2 regions of the Dyella ginsengisoli genome follow, and region 2 is predicted to be linked to the other one. Evidence: predicted binding sites of a transcription regulator. Region 2 holds the regulator's gene; the other holds the start of a gene.
What was found. Region 2 encodes sigma-54, which starts transcription at its own class of promoters, with help from an activator protein. Its sites were predicted from a motif close to TGGCACGNGCNTTGC; they were not measured.
Positions count from the first base shown of each region.

Region 1 (3,890 bases), 120 kb from region 2:
CCACCTCGCGGTTCACCAGGTTGGACGAGCCGAGAACCTGCGAGGTCTGCAACGCGCCGTTCACGGTGCTGTTGAGCGTCTTCACCGAGCCCAGCAGATCCTGCGTGGACTGCAGCTGGCTGAACTGCGCCATCTGCGAGACGAACTGGTTGTTGTCCACCGGGTTGGTGGGGTCCTGCGCCTGCAGCTGGGCAGTCATCAGCTTGAGGAAATCGCTCTGCGTCATGCCGCCGGCCTTGGCCGCGGTGGTGACCTGGCTGGCGGTGCTGCCCGTACTGGCGTTGCCGATGGTGTTGATGGTCATGCGTGCGCTCCTTCGGACTACTTGCCGAGGTCGAGGGTTTTCACCATCAACTGCTTGGTGGTATTCATCACCTCGACGTTGTTCTGGTACGAACGCGAGGCGGAAATCATGTTGACCAGCTCGTCGACGGGATTGACGTTGCTGCCGTAGACGTAGCCGTTGGCATCCGCCATCGGGTTGCCGGGCTCGTAGCGGCTGGGGATCGCCGCCTGGCTCTCGGTGACGCCATCGACTTTCACGCCGACCGTGCCGGCGTCGGCCATCGCGCCTTCCACGCGCTGCTTGACCGCGGCGAACAGCGGCTCCTTCGCGCGATAGGCGCCCTGCTGGGTGCTCGACACGCTCTCGGCGTTGGCGAGGTTGCTGGCCACGGTGTTGAGCCGCAGCGATTGCGCGGCCATGCCGGAGCCGGCGGTATCGAAGATCTTGAACATCGACATGGCGATTACCCGGTGATCGCGGTGCGCAGCATGCGGATCTGCGCGGTGATGAAGGCCAGGCTGGCCTGGTAGTGCACGCCGTTGGCGGCGAAGTTGGCCTGCTCGACCTGCTCGTCGACGGTGTTGCCGTCCATGCTGGGCTGGGTGGGGTTGCGCCACATCAGCTTGTCGGCCGCCTGCGCGGACGGATCGACCTGGCCGGCGGTGGGCGTGCTCAGTGCCAGCCCTTCGGACTGGCCGCTGGCCTGCATCAGCGCACTGCGAAAATCCACGTCGCGCGCCTGATAGCCGGGCGTGTCGGCATTGGCCAGGTTGCCGGCCAGCACTTCACTGCGGCGCTGCCACAGACCCAGCGCCTGGGTGTGGATGCCGAACAGGTTGTCGATGGGTGCACTCATGGCTTGCCTCCGCGCGGTATCGGACCGCAGGGGGCTTGAGGCAATTCGCGTGCCACGGGGCGAAAAGCGTTGCAGGAGCTGGGTTTGCACCCGGCGCCGGATTCACGCTGCGGGGGCGAAGTCGGAAAACCGACGCAGCGCCCGACCGCCTCGCCGCGGGCAGGAGGCCACCGGGTGAGTGACGGATGCCGCTACAGGGCGAGGTGCGGTCCTACAGGGCCGCGCCCTTGCAGCGGCCCTGGGTCATCTCACCCCGGCAACAGATCCAGCACCGCCTGCGCCAGCAGGTCCGGCTGGAACTTGGCGATGAAGCGGTCGGCGGCGACCTCCTTCACCATCGCCTCGTTGAACATGCCGCTGATCGAGCTGTGCAGCACGACCTTGAGTCCGCGCAGGGCGGGCGTCTCGCGGATCGCGCGGGTCAGCGCGTAGCCGTCCATCTGCGGCATCTCGATGTCCGACACCACCAGATGCACCCGCTCGGCCGGCTCCACTCCCGCCAGCTCCTGGAGCTTCTCCAGTGCACGCACGCCGTCTTCCACCATCACGCATTCGATGTTCATCTGGCGGAACACGCCTTCGATCTGGCGCCGCGCCACCAGCGAATCGTCGGCCACCAGCACGCGGCGCGGGTGCATGGCGTGGCCGTCCACGGCCCGCTGCATGTGCGCGGACAGCTCGCCCGGCACGCCGTGGATGCTGGCCAGCACGTGTTCCACGTCCACCACCGCGACCAGCGCGCCGTCCACGCGGGTGATCGCGTTGACCCGCGTACCGAAGCCCAGCGCCGGCTCCGGCGTCACCAGCGCGCTGCCGTCGCAATGCACCATGTGCTTGAGGTCGGCCACCAGGAAGCCCTGCACGGTGCGACTGAACTCGGTCACCAGCAGGTGCGCCGAGGCGACGTCCTTCAGCGGCGGATAACCCAGCGCGGCGGCCAGGTCGATCACCGCGATGGTCTGGCCGCGGTAGTCGCAGCTGCCGGCGATCAGCTCGTGCGCGCCGGGCATGCGTTCCAGCGGCGGCCGGCGCAGCACCTCGCGCACCTTGAACACGTTGATGCCGAACAGCTGCGCATCGCCCAGCCGGAACAGCAGCATCGCCACGCGGTTGTGGCCCGCCAGCCGGGTGTGCCGCTCCACGCTCTCCAACAACGCACCGCTCATGCCGGGTTTCCCTTTCGCAAGCTGCACCGCACGCGCGGTGGATCAGCGGCTATCGGCGGTGGCCGGCGCGGCTTGAGCGGACGCGGCACGGCGCCATGGCATGTGCCTTGCTTGCTCAAGTTCCGTCGCCGGCGGTCGATCCCCCGCTTGCCACCTGAAAAGGAAACGTCCGTCCATGAGCTTCATCCGCAGCCAGCATCTGGCCGCCTTCGCCCAGGCCGCCGCCGTCGGCGACGAGGCACAACTCGCCCGGCTCGGTGATCAGCATCCCCGGCTGGCGCTGGCGCTGGCGCCGCTGCTGAAGCTGGCGGCCGGACGTCCGCCCGCGGCCGTCGCGCTGCAGACCATCGAACAGCAGAGCCTGCTGCTCGGTGCCGCCCAGCAGCTCGCGCACGAACAGAAATCCCTGGAAGACTCCGCCCGCGAATGCCGCGACAGCGTCGGGCGTTTGACGGACGGCAGCGCCGGGATCTCGACGGGCCTGCAGCAGGTCGCCGCCAGCCTGGACAACGCCGACCAGGCCAGCCACGCCGGCGCCGGCAATGTCAGCGAGCTCGATGGCCAGCTGCGCTTGCTGCGCAGCGCGATGGCTGCGATGAACCGCAACCAGAACAAGCTGGCCGAACAGGTCGCGCAGATCCGCAAGCTCACCGGCGTGGTGCAGGAGATCGCCCACCAGACCAACCTGGTCGCGCTAAACGCGGCGATCGAGGCCGCCCGCGCCGGCGAGGCCGGCCGCGGCTTCGCGGTGGTCGCCGACGAGGTGAAGCAGCTCGCCGAAAAGACCACCCTCGCCACCACCGAGATCGAAACCGTCACCGGCTCGATCGGCGAATTCTCGCTGCAGCTCGACGGCGACGTGCGCCAGGGCATGCTGCGGCTGGAACGCGCGCAGCAGGGCATCGGCCAGGCCGACGCCTCGCTGCAACAGGGCGCCACCGCGCTGCAGCTGGCGCGCGAGCGCATCGGCACGCTGCGCCAGAACCACGATGCCCAGCACGTGCGCGCCACCGGCACGCAGGCCACGCTGGGCGCCTTGCAGCGCCGCGGCACCGAGGCGCGCCGACAGGCCGAAGTACTGGCCCGCTCCGCCCTGCTCTCGCAGCGGCTCGGGCTGGAGTGGCTGGAAAGCCTCAGCGGCAAGGATCCGGCCAGCCTCAGCCTCACCGTGCGCGAGTCGGCCCAGGGCATGCGCCAGGCGATGGAACTGGCGCTGGCCGAGCCGGCCGCACTGGACCGCCGCTGGTTCGACACCAGCGCGCTGCAGCGCGCGCTGGCGCGGCTGCTCGCCCAGCACCCCGGCCATCCGGCGGTGTCCGGCATGCAGGCGAGCTGCACCCGGCTGGGCGAGCGCGGCAACGCCTTTGTCGGCCTGCTGTGCGAAGGCAAGAAAGCCGAAGCCGGCGCGCTGGCCGGCGAACTCGAATCCGAGCGCGAGGCGCTGGTGAGCCAGCTCGCGCAGCTGCTGGCGGCCGAGAGCTGATGCCGCGCGCCGCCGCCCTGCTGGGCTGCCTGCTGGGTATCGGCGGCGTCGCCGCGGCCATGCCCGCGCGCGCCGGCGACGAGCCGATCAGTGCGTTCG
Region 1 is NZ_JADIKM010000002.1:137,619-141,508, forward strand. It holds gene ISP17_RS07610 (flagellar hook assembly protein FlgD) at 1-304, opposite strand, end outside; gene flgC (flagellar basal body rod protein FlgC) at 322-744, opposite strand; gene flgB (flagellar basal body rod protein FlgB) at 750-1,142, opposite strand; gene ISP17_RS07625 (chemotaxis protein) at 1,391-2,308, opposite strand; gene ISP17_RS07630 (methyl-accepting chemotaxis protein) at 2,484-3,791, shown strand; gene flgA (flagellar basal body P-ring formation chaperone FlgA) at 3,791-3,890, shown strand, end outside.
Region 1: flgB (flagellar basal body rod protein FlgB) is a predicted target of sigma-54. The motif match lies at 1,183-1,197, and genes of this name have one in related genera.

Region 2 (3,890 bases):
CAGCACCACCAGATGCACGGCGTTGGGTCCGGCCTGGGCAATCACCGCGGTGTCGTTAGGGTCCACACATCACCATGGGGGCAGGCGGCGCATCTGGTGCGCCTGTCGGTCGATGAAAGTCTGCGCCGGGTCGAAACCCTTGCTCTTGAGCGCGTGGTTGCGCACGGCCGCCTCGACCAGCACGCCGAGGTTGCGCCCCGGTGCCACCGGAATGGTGATCATCGGCACCGCCACCTCGAATATCTCGCGATGGCCGATGTCGCCGGTGAGGCGAGTCAGCGCGTCGGTGTCCTCGCCGTCGCGCAGCGGCTTCAGGTGGATCACCAGGCGCAGGTACTTCGACGCCTTCACCGCGGTATGGCCGAACATCTCGCGCACGTTGAGCACGCCCAGGCCGCGCACTTCCAGCAGGTCCTGCAGCAGCTCGGGGCAGGTGCCGTCGATGACGTCGGGCGCGATCAGGGTGAATTCGGTGGCGTCGTCGGCCACCAGCCGGTGACCGCGGCTGATCAGCTCCAGTGCCAGCTCGCTCTTGCCCGAGCCGGACTCGCCGGTGATCAGCACGCCGATCGAGAACACTTCCAGAAACACGCCATGCAGGGTGATCCGCGGCGCCAGCATGCGCGCCAGGTGGTACTGCATCCAGGTCAGCAGCTCGTGGCCGCGCTTGGCGCTGATCCACAGCGGGGTGTTGGTTTCCTCGGCCACCTCGCGCAAGTCGGAGGGCACCGCCTGGTCCTTGGTGACGATGAGCGCGACCGGCTGATACGCCGCGATCTTGTTGATCGCCTCCCAGCGTTGGCGCGAATCGAGCTCGTCGAGGTACTTCAGCTCCTCGGTGCCGATGATCTGGATCTTGTTCGGATAAATGACGTTGAGGTAGCCGACCAGCGAGGGACGGCGCGTCTGCGTCACGCCGCGTTCCAGCACGCGGCCTTCGCCGCGCATGCCGGCCGCCCAGCGCAGCGCCATGCGCTCATGCACGCCATCGAAGAGTTGTCGGGCAGTGAGCCGGTCCACGTCATCGGGTCCTTTGGCCGGGCTGGCGGCCGGTGCGGCCGCCAGGGGGCAGGGACCATTGTGCCAGCTTGTGCTGCGGCGGCGCAGTCGCGCCCGAGCGGAAACGAGAGCGGCCCGCCGAAGGGGCGGGCCGCGGGTGGATCGTGCGGACGGGGTGGCGGCTCAGCCGTACAGGCGCTCGTCGCGGCGCACTTCGGCCTTGTGCTTGTCGCACACTTTCTCGCGGTGCTTGCGCAGTTGGGTCACCAGCTTTTCGAACATGATGTCGATGGAGACGTACATGTCCGGCTCGAAGGCCTCGGCGTGGAGCAGGGCGCCGGAGGAGGTATGCAGCGTTCCTTCCGCCTTCTGCTGCAGTTTGTCCAGCGAAAGCACCACGGCCAGGCTGGTCAATCGGTCATCGAGGCGGGTGAGGCGGTCGAGCCTGTCGGTGACATGCGCGCGCATGGCTTCGGTGATATCGACGTGCTGACCGCTGAGTTGGAATTGCATGTTGCGCCTCCTCTGTTACTGCCGCCTTCGCGGCGTGATTCGATGCGTCGGCCGGGCCGCATGCCCGGTGCGCATCCACAGTCATCTGGTGCTGCCCCGTTCTGACGCCGTCGCCTCGCCGAGGTTCCGCGGGATGCGCGGATCGTTCAGCCGGCGCGCTGGCGTTCGCTGGAGCTGGGAATTCGCATGGCCTCCCGGTATTTAGCGACAGTGCGGCGCGCCACCTGGATGCCCTTGCGGTGCAGTTCCTCGGCGAGCGCCTGATCGGACAACGGTTTGCGCGGGTCCTCCGCATCGACAAGTTTGCGCAGCATGGCCTGGATCGCCGTGGACGAGGCGCTGCCGCCATCCTCGGTGGACACGCCGCTGGAAAAGAAGTGCTTGAGCTCGAATGTACCGCGTGGCGTGTGGATGTATTTGCGCGTCGTCACACGGGAAATGGTCGATTCGTGCATGCCCACCTCCTCGGCCACCTCGCGCAGCACCAGCGGGTGCATCGCCTCGGGGCCGTAGTCGAGGAACGCGCTCTGCCGCCGCACGATGGCCTCGGCCACCTTGAGCAGGGTCTCGGCCCGTGACTCCAGGCTCTTGATCAACCACCGCGCCTCCTGCAGCTGTCCGCGCATCCAGCTCGCGTCCTCGCCGCGGGCCTTGGCGATCAGGTTGCAATAGTGCTGGTTAAGACCCAGTCGCGGTTGGCAGTCGGCGTTCAGGCTGACTTTCCAGCGGCTGCCGTCCTTGTAGGCATAGACGTCGGGCGCCACGTATTCGACCGGCGTGGCGTCCATCGCGGCGCCGGGGCGCGGATCGAGGCTGCGGATCAGGGCCGAGGCGGCGATCACGTCGTTTTCGTCGGCGCGCAGTTTGCGGGCCAGCTTGGTGACATCGTTGCGGGCCAGCAGGTCCAGCTCACCCTCGACGATGCGTAGGGCCAGCTCGCGCTGCGGGGTGGCCGACGGGTCGAACTGCTCCAATTGCACGCGCAGGCAGTCGCGCAGGTCGCGACTGGCCACGCCCACCGGGTCGAATGCCTGCACCTGGCGACGCACCGACTCCACTTCCTCAGCGCTGGCCTGGAGGTTGGCCGGTAGCGCCGTGAGCAGCGCTTCGGCGCTTTCGGTGAGGTAGCCATCGGGGCTGAGCGCGTCGATGATCACCGTGGCGATGGCGCGCTGCCGCGTGCTGAAGCCGGAAAGATTGAGCTGCCACAACAGGTGTTCCTGCAGCGTCTCGACGGCGGCATTCTGGGGCTCGAAATCCTCGTCGCTGCGCGAACCGCTGTTACTGCTGCCGGCGCTGCTGCCGAGGGAGAAATCCATCGGCTGCTCGCCGGCGCCGTCGCCGTCGGCCCACTCGGGCGCGTCGCCGGTGTCATGGTCGTCGCTGGTGCTGCTCGACGTGGTGCTCGACGTGTTGCCGCCGCCTTCGGGCAGGTAGCTGCCTTCGGCTTCCTCGCCTTCCTCGGTCGACTCCGCTTCCTCGGCGAACTCCAGCAGCGGGTTGCCCTCGGCGATCTGGCGCAGCTCCGCCTCAAGCTCCAGCTGCGAGAGTTGTAGCAAGCGGATCGCCTGCTGCAACTGCGGCGTCAGGGTCAGCTGCTGATGGAGGCGGAACTGGAGTCCGGGTTTCATACCGACCGGGGAAGGTGGATTGCGACCCCATCCTAACCCCAGCCCGCGGGGCCGAACAGCCTTGAACCCGGCCGCGACGGCCCCGATGCAGGACCGATTGCCGCGGCCGTCCCGGCCTCAGAGGCGGAACTCGCGCCCCAGGTAGACCTCGCGCACCTTTTCGTCGGCCAGGATGTGCGCCGGAGTGCCGCGGGACAGCACCTCGCCCTCGTTGAGGATGTACGCGCGGTCGCAGATGCCCAGCGTCTCGCGCACATTGTGGTCGGTGATCAGCACGCCGATGCCGCGTTCCTTGAGGTGGCGCACGATGCGCTGGATCTCGCCCACCGAGATCGGATCGACGCCGGCGAACGGTTCATCCAGCAGCATGTAGCGCGGCTGCGCGGCCAGCGCCCGGGCGATTTCCACCCGGCGCCGCTCGCCGCCGGACAGGCTGATGCCCTTCTGGTCGGCGATGTGGGTGATCTTCAGCTCTTCCAGCAGGTTTTCCTGCTCGGCCACGCGCTCCTTCGCGCTCAGCCCCTCGCGCAGTTCGAGCACGGCCATGATGTTGTCGGCCACGCTCAGGCGTCGGAAGACGGACGGCTCCTGCGGCAGGTAGCCGATGCCCAGCTTGGCGCGTGAATGCATCGGCAGGCCGGTGATGTCCTGGCGGTCCAGCTTGATCGAGCCGGCGTCGGCCTCGATCAGGCCCACCACCATGTAGAAGCAGGTGGTCTTGCCGGCGCCGTTGGGGCCGAGCAGGCC
Region 2 is NZ_JADIKM010000002.1:257,391-261,280, reverse strand. It holds gene rapZ (RNase adapter RapZ) at 1-66, opposite strand, end outside; gene hprK (HPr(Ser) kinase/phosphatase) at 70-1,020, opposite strand; gene hpf (ribosome hibernation-promoting factor, HPF/YfiA family) at 1,183-1,512, opposite strand; gene ISP17_RS08190 (RNA polymerase factor sigma-54) at 1,659-3,143, opposite strand; gene lptB (LPS export ABC transporter ATP-binding protein) at 3,261-3,890, opposite strand, start outside.